Linked DNA regions of Terriglobus albidus. The protein of the gene in region 2 binds, or shares a complex with, the protein of the main gene of each other region. Links are inferred from orthologs where the notes say so. Each region holds a gene or a part of one and is shown on either strand. Other genes may lie near its edges.

Region 1 (7,840 bases), 3.9 Mb from region 2 along the record:
TTCGGCTTTCTGCTGGATCCCCAGCGCTGCAACCGAGATCTTATGGTGATCGGCAGCATTGAAGCCTTCTACAAAATTGATGAGATGCCGCCGTGTCGCATCGTCGAGCTCAGGATGCTGCTCAAGGAATGCCGCAAACGAAAGATCCGGTTTTCGCCAGTCTTCACACTGTTCCAGAAAGGCAAAACCTTCGCCGGCCTCATCGCTTTTGCGAAGATGGTTATCTTCGAAGCTGTAGTTATCGCCGTCGATCTCGTAGGTCTCGAGGCCGGCCTCCTCGATCAACTGCCAAAGCTCGGGCGGTTTGCCGTGGACAAACTCCGCTCCCAGCTCGACGACTTCGTCGCCTTCGCGCACCGTCAGCATACGGCCGCCGACACGCGACGCAGCCTCCAGCAACGTGACTTGCACGCCGGCCTCGGCCAGGGCGCGGGCCGCGGTAAGCCCAGCCATTCCGGCGCCCAGAATCAGGACGTCAGTTTCCATAGTTTCTGGATGTTGCGTTTCGCCTAGTGGTTTGCCTGCGGCAGCGGGTGCTTTTGCTTCCATGATGCAAAGGCTACCAGTGTCTGGTTGGCGGCGGTGTTGTACCAGCCATATCCATTGCGGCGCTCCTCGGAGATTTCGAGCAGCTCATCGTGGATGGTACGGTCTCGATCACCAAAGATCGGCTTCTCCCCATTCGGAGGCAAGCCGAGGGAGTAGTAGCGCGACCACACCGGCGGTGCCCCAGCCTTCTCAAAGAGACGGCGGCCACCGGGAGTCTCCTTCCCGCCGGTATAGATGTAGCCATAGATCGCGTGCTGCTGGAACCACGCAGCGGCAGCATAGACAGAACGAACCACCGCGGGCGAAGGTGATGGCAGGGTCATCAGATAGTTCATCAGCGATGCCGACTCCGAGCTCGACAGCGAGATCATCTCGTAGTTGCGTGCACCCGCCGGTGCCAGCGTCAACGCATCGACCTGCTGCGGCCAGATGGTGAGCCGATCGCCGATCGTTACCTGCGACTTCAGGATGCACTCCAATCCATGCGCAATCGCCTGCGCTGCCTGCCGCCTGAGCACGGCGGGAAGGAAGCTGTAGTTCGGATCGGTTACGGCGAGGTTCAACGTCTCGATGGCGTTGATCATCGCGTTGTCGTTGAAGGTAATGGCATCGTGATATCCACCCTCCAGCGGCCAGACCTGCGGCCAACCGCCATTCGGATATTGCGCACTCAGGATGTAACGGATGCCGCGCTCGATCACCTGCTGATAGCGCGTGCGGTCCGCAGCCGATGCATGTGGCACGACCAGGGCGAGAAAGCGGATCTGGGTGGTAGTGGCGTCGTTGTCCAGCGTGCCGACATAGTTCCACGTCGGCTCCATCGGCCTGTCCGCATCATCGGGAGCGAGATGCTGCGAAGTGTTGTCGGGCGCGTAGTCTTCGCCCGGCTGGCGGTGGTGTTTATCGATCTCGATGTTCTTGCTCCATCCACCGGCGGGAGTCTGAAAGCTGATGATGTTCTCGGCAGTGGTATGCGCCTCAGCCGAGCCGTAGAAACCTGACTCACGATTCAACGGCATGGAGTTTGCGCCATGGCCCGCCTTGGAGTGAATCGACTCCGTCCGTCCCGCCGCCTTTAACTCCGCGGCCAGGGCAGCCTTATCGGCCAGGCGCTGTTTCTGCGAACGGGTGAGATAGTCCAGCCATGCTGGCTGCTCCGCGGCGGGAAGCGTATGGATACGCGCCTCCGTCAGAGGTTCGGCAGGCTGCATATGGCCAAGCACAGCAGCATGAAGCGTGGCAGCGAAGGCGGGGGCGAGCAGAAGGCGGCGCATGATGTGATGGAGGGCTACATCGGGAAAGACACGTGAACACCGCGCGCGGTTGCGGAGGAAAAAGTTAACACACAGCAAGAGACGTTAGTGTCGACACTAAGATCGCTTTTCTGCTGTTGCTGTTGCTGTTGCTGTTGCTGTTGCTGTTGCTGTTGCTGTTGTCTTTCGTCTTGCTTAAGGGCACGGCTTCACAGGCTGCGGAAAAACTCGATTTTCGAGAAGCGCAAAAAAAACGATCGCGTCAGAATGACCTATAAGCGATCCGGGGACATTGGGTGATGATTTTCTATCCCCAAATTTGACCCGATTATCCCCTCATATAGAGTTTTTCCGCAGCCTGTTCAGCCGTGCCGAAAAACTTCAAGAGTGATCGCGGCTTTAGCCGCTGAGGTACCGTGTGACAGCGATGCCCTCAGGGGCTAAAGCCCCGCAGTAATGGCTCGTCTGACGGCACGGCTGAAGCCGTGCCCTTAAGCAAAACCCTGGTACAGACCGGGCAGATGGGTAACAGATTAGACCGGGGAGATAGGTAACACATTCGCGAGGTCGAGCGTCGTCTGATGGCGCGGCTGAAGCCGTGCCCTTAAGCAAAACCCTGACGAAACAATCACGCCATTCACGTATCGTCCTAATCCCACATACGAATTGTTCTACTACTCCGGCAAGCCAAACTCTGCCGCCACCAACGCCAGCCCTTCTTCCGTGGAATGGATCTGCCCCTCGAGCTGTGCATCTTCCGCCGCCCGCAACATCTCCGTAAATTTCGGACCGGGTTTGTAGCCGGCGTCGATCAGTGTTCTGCCGTTCACCAACAGCTCCGGCTTGATTGCATCTTCCGGAGTCTCTTCGTAGTGCTTCTTCGCAAACTCATAGAGCTCCAAGTTTCCGCTCGCCGAAGATGCGTCCAGATAATGAAGTTCCAGATGCTCCTCAAAACGAGGCATGCGCAGGAAGCGCTTCAGCGTCGACTGCTTCATATGCATCACATCCGCAAACTTCATGTGGTTATGAATCAGCGCCAGAATCTGTTCTTTGTCCTCGTTAGAAAAGCGAAGGCGGTTCAGGATCTCCACGGCGATCCGTTCGCCTACCTCCACATGACCATCGAAGCGAATGCGGTCAGGTGCCCGGCGAAAGGTCGCAGGCTTACCGATATCGTGCAGCAGTGCTCCCCATGCCAGGGTTGCCGGCGGTACGGGCGGAAGCTTCTTGAGCAGCAGCAGCGTGTGAACCCATACATCGCCCTCGGGATGATACTGCGGAGGCTGCTCCACACCCTGCAGCTTCTTCGCCTCCGGCAGCACCTCGGCCAGCAGCCCGGTCTCATCCAGCAGCTTCAACGCAACGTGGGCATTCCCCTCCGTCAGCATGCGCGTCAGCTCATCGCGCACACGCTCCGGAGAGACCTGATGGATCTGCGACGCCAACTCGCGAATCGCGGCATGCGTCGACGGCTCAATGCGGTATCCCAGCCGTGCGGCGAAGCGCACCGCCCGCAGCATGCGCAGCTTGTCTTCCGTAAAGCGCAGCCGGGCGTCGCCAATCGCGCGCACCACCTGCGCACGCAGATCCTCGCGGCCGCCGACAAAGTCGAGTGTTGCCTCCTCCGCCGTAGCTCCACCTGCAAACTTCGCCGGATCAAGCAGCATGCCATTGATGGTGAAGTCGCGCCGGCGCACATCTTCCTGCGGCGAGGTGGAGAAGGTCACCTGGTCGGGTCGGCGTCCATCGGAGTACGAGCCATCGTTGCGGAAGGTAGCCACCTCGGTGGCAATATCCGCCGCCTCCGGCCCGGGATACTCCGGTCCTGGCTGCAGCACCAGGATCACACCGAAGTGTGCCCCAACCGCCACGGTCTTCGGAAAGATCGCCTGCACCTGCTGCGGCGTCGCCGAGGTGGCCACGTCATAATCCTTCGGTGTGAGCCCCAGCAGCAGGTCGCGTACGCATCCCCCGGCAAAGTACGCCTGGTGTCCCGCGGCATGAAGAGCCTGAGCAATCTGAAGAGCGGCCTGAAGCTTCGCGTCCTGCATCGTCTTCGATGGTAGATGGTGGAATGCAGCCTGCGTGTCTCCCGGGGAAGACGAGACCTGTAAAGGATGTGTGGAGACAAACTGTAAACCATCTCTGGAGACAGCCCTCCGTCGAAGAGCTATCTACAATAAAGAGATGGCTTCCGGTCTGATTCTTGGCATTGAGAGCTCCTGCGACGAGACGGCAGCCGCTGTCGTCCGCAGTGGCAGCGCAGTGCTCTCCAATGTTGTCGCCTCACAGATCGCCACCCATGCCCTCTATGGCGGCGTCGTGCCGGAGCTGGCCTCACGCGAGCACCTCACCAACATCGTCCCCGTGGTCCGCACCGCCGTCGCCGAGGCGGGCATCACGCTCGACGATCTCGATGCCGTAGCCGTCACCGAAGGTCCCGGGCTCGCCGGAGCTCTCCTGGTTGGCATCACCTATGCCAAAGCGCTGGCCTACGGTCTCGGCAAGCCGCTCATCGCGGTGAACCACCTGGAAGGCCACATCCATGCCGTCCTGATGGAAGCGAAAGAGACACTTTCGCTTACCCCAGGCGCTCCCGTCCTGGCCTTGGTCGTCTCCGGCGGACACACCCATCTTTACCTCGCCGAAGAGCGCGGTGGCCTGTGGAGCTACCGCAACGTAGGCCGCACCATCGACGACGCCGCAGGCGAGGCCTACGACAAGAGCGCCAAGCTGCTCGGCCTGGGCTATCCCGGAGGTCCGCTGATGGACTTCCTCGCCGACCATGGCGATCCCAATGCTGTGGAGTTCAAGCTCGGCGGCATCAAGCCTAAGCTGCACCGCGACGGAGCCTCCCGGGGCGGCGAGTTCGACTTCTCCTTCAGCGGCATCAAGACCGCCGTTCTGCGCTATACCGAACTGCACCACATGCGCGAGCGGGCCGCCGCCCGCCACAATGCCCTCATGCAGGTGGAGGGCAATCGGCGCGAAGCCGCCCTCGCCCTCTGCGACCGCGAGACCCTGGACCTGATCGCCTCATTCCAGAAGGCGGTCGTCGGCTATCTGGTCAAACAGACCATGCGCGCGGCGGAGGAGTTCGGCGCCGGCAGTATTGTCGTCTCCGGGGGAGTTGCCGCCAACCGGGCTCTGCGCGAGCGGATGTCTGCCGAAGCTGCCGCCCGCCACCTCCAGATCGCCTTCCCCTCACTGGCGCTGGCCACGGACAACGCCGCCATGATCGCCGCCGCTGCCTGGCCGAAGTTCGCCGCCGGACTCTTCGCTTCGGATGAATTAAACGCAACCCCCCAGTTGCGGCTGGGGTAGAGCATTTTTCCTGTAGGTGTAGTGCGGGGTCTGTGCATCTATGGGCGTTTTCCGCAATGAAAACGCCGCTACGGATCCCTTTCGGGATACCCAGCAACAGGAAAATGCTCTAAGACATCTGTTGGCCGGACGGGTAGAATCTACAAGGAAAGTGCCCTCCGGAATGCCTGAGATCAAGCTCTTTAATACCCTGACCACCACCGTTGAACCCCTTACGCCTCAACGGGACAACACCCTGCGCATGTATGCCTGCGGACCCACGGTGTACGACTACGGGCACATCGGCAACTTCCGCACCTTCCTGCACGTCGACGCGCTGCGCCGCTTCGCCCGCCAATCGGGCATGAAGGTGGAACATGTCATGAACGTGACGGACGTGGACGACAAGATCATCCGCAACGCCGCCGCCGCGCAGATGCCCATCCAGGACTACACCGCCAAGTTCACCCAGGCCTTCTTTGAAGACCTGGAAGCGCTTGGCATCGAGAAGCCGGAGTTCGTCGCCAAGGCCACCGAAAACATTCCGGAGATGGTGTCGCTCATCGAGAAGCTGGCCAGCGAAGACATCGCCTACAAGACCGAGGACGGAAGCTGGTACTTCCGCATCGCCCGCTTCCCGGCCTACGGCAAGCTCTCCAAAAAAGACTTCGACGGCATCGAAGACGGCGCTCGTGTGGACGTGGACGAGTACGAGAAGGATGCTGCCCGCGACTTCGCTCTCTGGAAGGCTCCAAAGCCGGGCGAAGCACAGTGGAATACGGCCATCGGCTGCGGCCGCCCAGGCTGGCACATTGAGTGTTCGGCCATGGCGATGAAGTACCTTGGCGAGACCCTTGACCTGCACGCCGGCGGCGAAGATCTGATGTTCCCCCACCACGAAAATGAAATAGCCCAGAGCGAAGCTGCTACCGGTAAGCCCTTCGCTCAGCACTGGATGCACGTCCGCTTCCTTCTGGTGGAAGGCAAGAAGATGTCCAAGAGTGAAGGGAACTTCTTCACCCTGCGCGACCTGTTGCTGAAGGGCTATCGCGCCTCCGCCATCCGCTTCCTGCTGCTGAGCGTCCCCTACCGCAACCAGATGAACTTCACCTTCGATGGCTTGACGGAGTCGACCAACGCCATCGACCGCCTGCGCACCTTTGTCGATCGCTTACGCAAAGGAAGCTTCGCCGAGGGAGTCAACGAAGAGATCTCTGCTGCTACGAAGAAGGCTGCTGAAGGCTTTGCCGCGGCTATGGCCGACGATCTGAACACTGCCGTTGCACGTGCCGCAGTCTTTGACCTGATCCGCGCCGCCAACTCCGCGATGGATAGCGGAAAGCTGCTCGCCGGCAATGTGCCGGAGATCGAAGCCGTACTGGCCTCCTTCGATGGTGTCTTCGCTGTCCTCACCGACCGCGACGCCGAACTCACCAAAGCCGCTCTCGCCTGGGCAGAAAAAGAAGGCAAACTCGATCAGGCCTCACCCGAGCTGCTCGCCACCATGTCGCTCAGCGACGAAGAGGTGGACAAGCTCGTCGCAGAACGCACGCTGGCTAAAAAGCAACGCAACTTCGCCCGCGCCGACGCCATCCGCAACGAGCTCCTGGAGAAGGGCATCATCATCGAAGACTCAAAAGAAGGCGTCCGCTGGAAGCGTAAGTAGAGCTACAGGAAAAATGCTCTAGTGACCTGCTTGCTGCCAGGCAGGTTGATAGTACTCGCGGATGTCGATGACTTTGGCGCCGGCGGCGCGGCCGGCTGCCAGGCCGGTCTCTGAGTCTTCGAAGACGAGGCAGCGATTGGGAGCGACGTTGAGGCGATGCGCGGCTTCGAGATAGACGTCAGGTTCCGGCTTGCCGTGAAGGACATCTTCCCTGGCGACGATCGCATCGAAATATGGAAGGAGGTCTACAGCTTCGAGGCTGACCTCTACGTTCACACGATTTCCATTCGAGGCGACGGCCATGGGGAGTTTCCCCTTGTACTCGCGGGCAATCGACGCGATGACCGATACCTCTTCGAGCATGTGCAGGCTTTCGCGGAAGAGAACCTGATGCTTCGCGAGAACTGCCTTGGGATCCTCAATCTGTCCAAGACCGTCATCCTGGAACTTCTGCAGCAGTGCATCCGCTGTCAGTGAGTGGTTTTGATGAAACCATTCGGCGGGAAAGTTGAGGCCGATGCGTTCAAACCCAACCTGGAGTGCATGCAGGTGAGCCGGGATGGTATCGACCAGCGTTCCATCGCAGTCGAAGATCAATGCATCGGCTTGCTGTGCGGCTTCAGAGAGTGTGTTCAAAGAGCGCATGAAGACAGTATAGGAGTGTCTCTGTATTCCGCTGGAGAACTGAATTCAAAGGAGGAACTTCGGCGGAAACACCCCCTTTGAGAGGTGTGCGGTGCTATTCTTGAGCCGCATCAGAGAACGGGCTTTCTTCTGATGGGAAAAAGCAATGCGTATAGGTATCGTAACTGCGGGTGGTGATTGTCCCGGTCTGAATGCAGTGATCCGGGCAGCGGTGAGGAAGGGCGTTCTGCACTATGGGAACGAGTTTGTCGGCTTTACCGAAGGTTGGCGCGGATTGATCGAAGACCTTTCGATGCCGCTGAATCTTCAGACAACCGACGAGATCCTTTCACGCGGAGGAACCATTCTGCGGTCTTCGCGCCTCGATATCCGGCAGGTGCATGGCGGGTATGTGAAATGCATGCAGACCATGGCCCGTCAT
Region 2 (7,691 bases):
CGCGATCCTGAGCTGGTTCCGCTGCGCCGCAAGATCAACACTGACATCCGTGAAGCCACGCTGGAGTTCCTGGACAAGAAGGGATACAAGATCGTTCCCGGCTCCCAGGCCAATATGTTCATGGTCGACGTCAAACGCCCCGGCAAGGAGTTCAATGCGCTGATGATGAAGGAGAAGATCGCCATCGGCCGTACCTGGACCGCGATGCCGACCTACGTCCGCGTCACCGTCGGCACGAAGGACGAGATGGAGAAGTTCCAGACTGCGTTCGTCAAGTGCATGGATGTTCCCCCGGGAGCCGTCAATGCCTCGCTGCACTCGGAACTCTACATTCCCAGCGAACTGGACCGCCACCGCGCTTAACCCCTCCGCGTTCCAAACCCGGAAACGAACCCCAGCTTCGGCTGGGGTTCTTCTTTTCATCCGCCTGCAATGTCGTTCACAATGCCTTAAACTTGGAGTAACGCCATGATTCAGACGGCCCAGCAGCACCCGCTTCTCTCCACCTCGTTTCCCGCCGAGTTCACGCCCGGCGCCCGCTCCGCAGTGCGCACTTGCCTACGCGTTCAGCCGGAAGAAAAAGTCACTCTCATCACCGATGAGAAGTGTCTACCCATCGCAGCCTCCATCGCGGCAGAGCTGGAGGCTGTGGGCTGTATCTGGAATGGCTTTGTTTTAGAACAACTTGCGCCCCGGCCGCTGGCAAACATGCCGCAGGCGGTTCTGGACGATATGGAGACCTCCCAGGTCTCAATCTTCGCCGTCGAGGTGCAGTCGAACGAGCTGCGCAGCCGCATGCAGATGACCGACGTTGTGAATCGCCAGGGAATCCGCCATGCCCACATGGTGAACATCACTCCTGAGATCATGACTCAGGGCATGCGCGCCGATTACCGAGCCGTCGATGCTCTCTCCCAGGCTGTGCTGGACCGCGTGCAAAAAGCGACCTACGTCCGCGCCACCACCCCAGCGGGAACCGATCTGCATGTGGCGCTCTCGCCGGAATACAAGTGGTTCAAGACCTCCGGCATCATCTCGCGGGAGAAGTGGGGCAATCTGCCCGGCGGCGAGTGTTTCACCGCGCCGGGAGAAGTCAACGGAGTCTTTGTCGTGGACGGCGTTGTGGGCGACTTTCTCTGCGCCCGTTACGGCATTCTGGAGCACACCCCGCTTACGATCTGGATCGAAGGCAACCGTATCCGCCGGGTGGCTTGTGACAACAAGCAGCTCGAAGAAGACTTCTGGGACTACACCCACACCGACGGCAACTCCGACCGCGTGGGCGAGTTTGCCATCGGCACCAACATCGGCGTCACCAAGGTGATCGGCAATATCCTGCAGGACGAAAAGTTCCCCGGTATCCATATCGCCTTCGGCGACCCGTACGGGGCGCACACCGGCGCGCCCTGGAGGTCATCGACACATATCGATGTCGTGGGCCTGCACTTCAATATCTGGCTGGGCGATGAACATGGGGAGACCCAGATCATGCAGAATGGCGAGTTTCTGATTAAGCCGTAAGTATCGGCAGAGTTCGATATTTCTTTTGGTTGTCATCTCGTAGAGATTTGCTTGTAACTCTGTTCCTGCTCGAAACGCAGCGGTAGAGAAGCAGATTTCTCCGCTACTCTTCACCCCAGCCAGCAAAGCTGGCCGGGGACCCCGATCGCTACGAAATGACAAAAAAGTGCCAAGGACGCTGCCTGAGCCGGTTTTTCCTCTTGTCGCGCGCATCTCATACAATCGCGAGATAGAGCATTTCACTGTTGCTGGGAATTCCGGAAGAGGAGTGCAGCGGCGTTTTCATTACGGAAAACGCTAATAGATGCGCAAGCCCCGCACTACACCTACAGTGAACATGCTCTATTGCCAAAGGAGCGATGCGTGAACTTCAACATTCTCGGCAACTCAGATATGCAGCTTTCCCCGATCGGATTCGGCGCCTGGGCTATCGGCGGCGGAGGATGGGCCTTCGGCTGGGGCGCGCAGGAAGATACAGACTCCATCACTGCCATCGAGCGCGCTCTGGATCTCGGCCTCAATTGGATTGACACCGCTGCCGTCTACGGCCTGGGACACTCTGAACAGGTCGTCGCCAAGGCGCTGCGCAAGTCTGCGCACAAGCCGTGGATCTTCACCAAGTCCAGTATGGTGTGGGATGACAAGGGCAACATCACCAACTCCATGAAGCAGATCAAGCGGGAGTGTGAAGATTCGCTACGCCGTCTGAATCTCGATGTGATCGATCTGTATCAGATCCACTGGCCGAAGCCCGATGAAGAGATCGAAGAGGGCTGGGCGGCCATGGCAGAGCTGCAGCGCGAAGGGAAGGTACGCTGGATCGGCGTTTCGAACTTCTCCGTCGACCAGATGAAGCGTGCACAGAAGATCGCTCCCATCACTTCGCTGCAGCCGCCTTACTCCATGCTGAAGCGCGACTACGAGGCGGAGGTGCTTCCCTTCTGCCGCGAGAACGGCATCGGCGTCATCAACTACTCGCCCATGCAGAGCGGTATGCTCACCGGCAAAATGACCAAAGAGCGCGTCGCCCAGATGCCGGACGACGACTTCCGCAAGCGCGCCCTTAACTATCAGGAGCCGAAGCTCTCGCAGAACCTCAAGGTCGCGGACAAACTGAAGGAGATCGGAGCGAAGTACGGTGTCACCGCCGGCGTGATCGCCATCGCCTGGACGCTGAAGAACCCCGCGATTACGGCGGCCATCGTCGGTGGACGCAATCCGCAGCAGGTGGAAGAAACGGCAGAGGCACTCGACTTCGTTCTGCCGGACGAAGAATACAAAGCAATCAACGACTATCTACAATCAAACGCATAGGCTTTGCGGCTCTGCCCGTCCCTCTGGACGAGCAGAGCTACACTGCATGGACGTTTGTATGAAGATTCTTACCGCAGAGCAGATGGGCGAGACCGACCGGCGCACCGCCGCCGAGTTCGGCGTCTCCATGCAGGAGTTGATGGACAACGCCGGCACCTCGGTCGCGCGCTTTGCGCTGCGGCGTTATCCCGAGGCGCGCCGCATCGTCGTCCTCTGTGGCAAGGGCAATAACGGAGGCGATGGCTTCGTCGCCGCTCACCGGCTGCACGCGGCCGGGCGGAAGGTGCAGGTGATCGTTCTGGCCGCGGGCAAAGACGATCTGCGTGGCGATGCCGCCAACGCCTTCAGCGCACTGGATGCACCGGTGATCTTCGCGACGGAAAGCATCGTCCTTCCCGAAGCCGATCTCTATATCGATGCCATCCTCGGTACCGGGTTCAAGCCGCCGATGCGTGGCCTGGCTTGCAACCTGCGGGCACAACTGACCCAGCTTGCAAAACCTGTTTTGGCCGTAGATCTCCCTTCCGGATGGGATGCTGACTCGCATGGAGCCACCGCGGGCGACGCATTTCCCGCCGATGCGGTCGTAACCTTCACCGCTCCAAAGCCGGCTCACATCTTCGGCCAGATGAACCGGGATGGCGCCTTCGGTGCTGTCGCCGTGGCCCCGATCGGCTCACCTGCTGAATCTCTCCCCAAAGCCGATCTCACCTGGACCGGATCTTCCAAAGCGCTGACGGAGACACCTCGCCCACTGAACAGCAACAAGGGCAGATTCGGACACGTGCTGGTGCTCGGCGGCTCAAGGGGAAAGTCCGGTGCTGCCGCAATGGCTTCCCTCGCCGCATTGCGCTCCGGTGCAGGCCTGGTTACAGCCGCGGTGCCTGATTCTGTGCTCGATTCGGTAGCCCGCATCGCTCCCGAATTGATGTGCCTGCCACTGCAAGAGATCGACGGGCACGTCGCTCTAGCGAACTTCGAAACGCGCACCCAGTGGCTTGAGAAGATCAGCGTTCTCGCCATCGGTCCCGGTCTTGGAACACAGCCGGAGACGACCGAGTTCGTCCGCCGCGCGGTGCTTAAAACAGCTCTTCCGGTCGTCATCGATGCCGACGCCCTGAATGCCTTTGCTGAAAAACCGGAGCTGCTGCGCGCGCAAGCCGGACGTGTGATGGTGCTGACACCGCACCCAGGCGAGATGGCCCGCCTTCTCGGCATCACCGTCAAAGAGGTAGAGGCCGACCGGATCGGGCTCGCCCGTTACTATGCCACCGACCGCAACCTGACCCTGGTGCTGAAGGGCTGGCGGACCCTGGTGGCGCATCCCGATGGAGAGATCTCCGTCAACACCACCGGGCATCCCGCGATGTCGAAGGGCGGCAGTGGAGACATTCTGACCGGCATGGTGGCAGCCATGCTGGCGCAGCATCCCGATCACGTTAAAGACGCGGTCAACACCGCTGTCTATCTACACGGTCTCGCCGGCATGATGGCCGCGCGCAACCAGGACGAACATACGGTGCTGGCCACCGACACATTGGCCCATCTGAGCGACGCCTTCCGCTACCGCATTGCGGACGAAGACGGCCTCACCTGGGTTGGAGGACTTCGCTAGTTTCATGCTCGTAAAAAGATTCAAGACCCGCTCCGTGGAGGGCACGCTTGCGCTTGGCCCGAATATGGCCGAAAAGCTGATGCCGACACCGAAGCTGATTCTGCTGCGCGGCGAGTTAGGCGCCGGGAAAACCACCCTGGTGAAAGGCATCGCCCAGGCGCTAACCGGCGTCGATCCGGAGGAGGTCACCAGCCCGACCTTCACACTCGTGCATGAGTACGCAGGACCGAAGGTGCATCTGTATCATCTCGACCTTTACCGTTTGGAAAAGGAAGAAGAGCTTGCGGCGCTCGGTATCGACGAGATGGCCTCGCAGCCTGATGCTCTTGTCCTGGTGGAGTGGGGTGATAAGTTTCAGAGCGTGATTCAGCGCGCCAGTGGACAGATCATGATGCGGGCGAATGAGCTGGATGAGCGGGAGATCTTTTTGGAGATTCTGTAGGACTGCTCTTGAAAGATCGATACCACTTGAAGGTGTCATCCTGAGCGAAGCGAAGGACCCGTTGTGTTGGCACCTTTATACTTCCGGGCAGCCCATGAAGCAGGTCCTTCGCTGCGCTCAGGATGACAAAATTTGTTTGAGTGCCAGCTCCGAATGTTTGCCTTAGTTCGATTCCAGCGTGATGCACTCCCATCCGCATCCGCCAGGGTTCCTGCGGCGGTCGAAGTGGAAGTGGAGTTCCTGCTCGCTGCTGATGGGTCTGCCGTTCTTCACTGCCGGATGAAAGACCCACTGCTGTACGGTAGCCAGCACCATCTGGTCGATCTGCGTTCCCATTCCTCTACGCGCGTGCACCCGGGCAATGTGACCGGTATCGTCGATCTGCAGATCGACGAAGATATCGCCGGTAGCGCCGACCGCTGATAAGTCCGGACGTTCCTGGGGGAACGCCTGCACGTAGGCGATGCTCACATTTCCATCGCCCAATGCTTCATTGCCGCGCTCCCCTGGAGGATCGACCGGAGGCGTCACCACCACTGGAGCCTCTACCACGTTCTTCCGAGGGGTGTGATGCTTCAAGGCCCGCTTCACCTCATGCGTCTGCGAGAGCTTTCCGGGGTTGTAGGTCATCATCACCCTGGCGCCTTGGCGGGTACCGGCCGGTTTGAGCTTCCGCGCTCCAATCCACCATGCGTTCGCAACAACAAAGAGCGTGAGCAGATGCAGTCCTGTCGACACAGCAACCCTGCCCTGCTGCGTCTGCAGCAGGAGCGCCGAACGCTGTCTCCACAACAGGAGCTGCTCTCCCATGAGGGCCCTCTCTCCCATGGGGCTCATCGTATCGCAGCGATCCGGCAGGAAGCGACAGCTTTCCTGCGATGCAAACTACAAGATAGACTTCTGCGGTGAAATTCCTGCCACTATCAGCCGTCGTCGCGACCGCACTCCTCTGCCCGGCCCTCCCGTCCCAGACCGCAAAGGTCGGTCCCGCCGGCAAGCCCGCCGCAACGAAGACGCTGCCGCCTTTTTCCGGTACGTGGATGCTGAATCCACAGCGCAGCAAGTTGACTCGGCACATCGAGGGCGAGAGCAAAGCCGTCATCCAGTACGACGGCAAGACCTGGCACTACATCCATTCGCACCAGGAGACTCCCAATGACGAGCCAGATGCGTGGCAGGTGACGCTGGAAGTCAACTCACCCAGACTGCATGTCGAACCGGGCGACGAAGTCACCTTCCGCTCGCGGATCCGCCAGCAGGGCAACGCTATGTTGTTGGAAGAATGGGGCACTACCGGGCACGGCCAGAAGATTCACAACACCGTGCGCTACACCCTGGAAGACAGCAACAATACGCTGGTGCAGACCGAGGTCTCGGTCGGTCCGCTCGGCCCCGTACGTAATGTCTACGTTCTGGAGCGCGTGCGGACCACCGCAGAGTGAGAAGGGATTAGAGCATTTTTCCTGTTGCTGGGTATCCCTGGAGGAGCGTGCAGCGGCGTTTTCATTGGGGAAAACGCCCATAGATGTGCCCGCAATACACCTACAGGAAAAATGCTCTACTGCGATACGCCCACGGCAACCTGCTTGGGCTCATCCGAGCCTGCAGCAGTTGTGGCCGGAGCCGTTTTCTGCAGGAAGTAGCTCTTGTCGGCCATCGAACGATAGAAGATTCCAGTCAGCTCAGCCGCCTTCGGACCGAAGGTCGGACGTCCGCCTTCCAGGAAGAAGACCGTCACCATCCGGCCGACTGGAGTGTCCGCATAAGAGGCGAACCAACCATAGCGCGTTCCGTTGTTGGAGCAGGTGCCAGTCTTGCCGAGCACCGGGAACTCCTTGAAATTGGCGCGCAGCGAGCGGGCGGTACCGTAGCGGGCATCGACCGCGCCGGCCATACCGGGCAGCATCTCCGGGATCAGCGGAGCGATGTCGAGCGTCCGCTTCACCTTTGGCTGGAAGTTCGCGACAGCGTCCGCCGTGGTGGGGTGCTGCAGATAGTAGAGCGTGCCGCCGTTGGCGATAGCAGAGACCAGAGCGCCGAGCTGCAGCGGAGTCATCGAGATGCTCTCACCAAAAGAGCACATACGGCCCACGCCACCCAGCTTCTCCGGCAGTTCCTCATCGGGGTAGACACCGAGCTGCTCGCCATCAATGTTGTAGCCGGCCAGTTCGCCCAGGCCAAACATGTTGGCGTAGTGCTTGACCCGCTCAAAGCCCATGCGGCGGCCCAGAACCTCAAAGTACGGATTCACCGACTTGGCAAGGGCGTAGTCCAGATCCACGTTGTAGTGGCCACCGAGGTTGACCGGCGTGTCGTGCTTGATCAGGCCTTCGGAGAGAGCCGCCAGGGCCACACTCAGCTTGATGGTGGAGCAGGGTTCAGCTCCGCGCGAGAGCGCCAGCTTCTGGTTGACCATGGCCAGGACACGGCCGTTGGTGGGATCGATCGCCACCGCGGTGCCATTCATATTGCCCAGAGCCTGGATCAGAGACTCGCGGACTACCGGATCCTCTCCGGTCGCGACATCGCCCAGCGTTAGATTGTCCGCGAAGGAGCTGGCTGTAAAACGCTCAGAGAACCGGCCGGCGCGGGTTCGCTTAACGGCCAGTCTCGGCGCAGCGCCGCGTTTTCCCTTAGTAGCAACAGCCTTCGACCTGGCGGCTGGGGCTGCCTTAGCGGCTGCCGCCGATTTTCCGGCGCGGCGGCTGTGCTGCAGGCCGGCAAGATGCGCCTTTCCGCGAGTACTCTCCTGTACCTTGGAGCCTCCCCGGGTGCGCCTTGCACTTGTCGGCGTGGGGT

The links.
Region 1: the proteins of tsaE (region 2) and tsaD are in contact, whole or in part, in a crystal structure (PDB 6N9A), measured with the Thermotoga maritima proteins. The link is inferred for Terriglobus albidus from one-to-one orthologs. Residues at the interface, in WP_004082108.1 of Thermotoga maritima: Leu37, Gly38, Lys46, Lys57, Val59, Lys60, Ser61, Thr63, Phe64, Thr65, Leu66, Met67, Val69, Pro71, Tyr82, Arg83, Leu84, Asp86, Asp88, Phe89, Asp93, Ile128, Asp130, Glu131, Arg134; in WP_004082750.1 of Thermotoga maritima: Cys10, Asp11, Arg49, His50, Leu82, Gly84, Gly135, Gly136, Glu154, Thr155, Leu156, Asp157, Asp158, Ser159, Glu162, Asp165, Lys166, Arg169, Leu170, Tyr175, Lys213, Thr214, Leu217, Tyr218, Gln221, Arg222, Asn324.

Annotation. Positions count from the first base shown.
Region 1 is NZ_CP042806.1:918,687-926,526, forward strand. The notes cover bases 3,171-6,060. They hold tsaD (tRNA (adenosine(37)-N6)-threonylcarbamoyltransferase complex transferase subunit TsaD), read left to right. Parts: upstream 3,171-3,992; coding sequence 3,993-5,129; downstream 5,130-6,060. Other genes in these bases: FTW19_RS03830 (CCA tRNA nucleotidyltransferase), read right to left, coding at 3,171-3,856; cysS (cysteine--tRNA ligase), read left to right, coding at 5,293-6,060. In the rest of the region: FTW19_RS03820 (flavin monoamine oxidase family protein), read right to left, coding at 1-486; pelA (pectate lyase), read right to left, coding at 510-1,823; more of FTW19_RS03830, read right to left, coding at 2,477-3,170; more of cysS, read left to right, coding at 6,061-6,774; FTW19_RS03845 (HAD family hydrolase), read right to left, coding at 6,793-7,419; FTW19_RS03850 (6-phosphofructokinase), read left to right, coding at 7,565-7,840.
Region 2 is NZ_CP042806.1:4,867,225-4,874,915, forward strand. The notes cover bases 3,433-6,173. They hold tsaE (tRNA (adenosine(37)-N6)-threonylcarbamoyltransferase complex ATPase subunit type 1 TsaE), read left to right. Parts: upstream 3,433-4,454; coding sequence 4,455-4,892; downstream 4,893-6,173. Other genes in these bases: FTW19_RS19410 (NAD(P)H-hydrate dehydratase), read left to right, coding at 3,433-4,450; FTW19_RS19420 (energy transducer TonB), read right to left, coding at 5,055-5,702; FTW19_RS19425 (hypothetical protein), read left to right, coding at 5,798-6,173. Also shown: FTW19_RS19395 (pyridoxal phosphate-dependent aminotransferase), read left to right, coding at 1-363; FTW19_RS19400 (aminopeptidase), read left to right, coding at 469-1,521; FTW19_RS19405 (aldo/keto reductase), read left to right, coding at 1,885-2,835; more of FTW19_RS19410, read left to right, coding at 2,894-3,432; more of FTW19_RS19425, read left to right, coding at 6,174-6,334; FTW19_RS19430 (penicillin-binding transpeptidase domain-containing protein), read right to left, coding at 6,451-7,691. UniProt on the Escherichia coli protein: Required for the formation of a threonylcarbamoyl group on adenosine at position 37 (t(6)A37) in tRNAs that read codons beginning with adenine.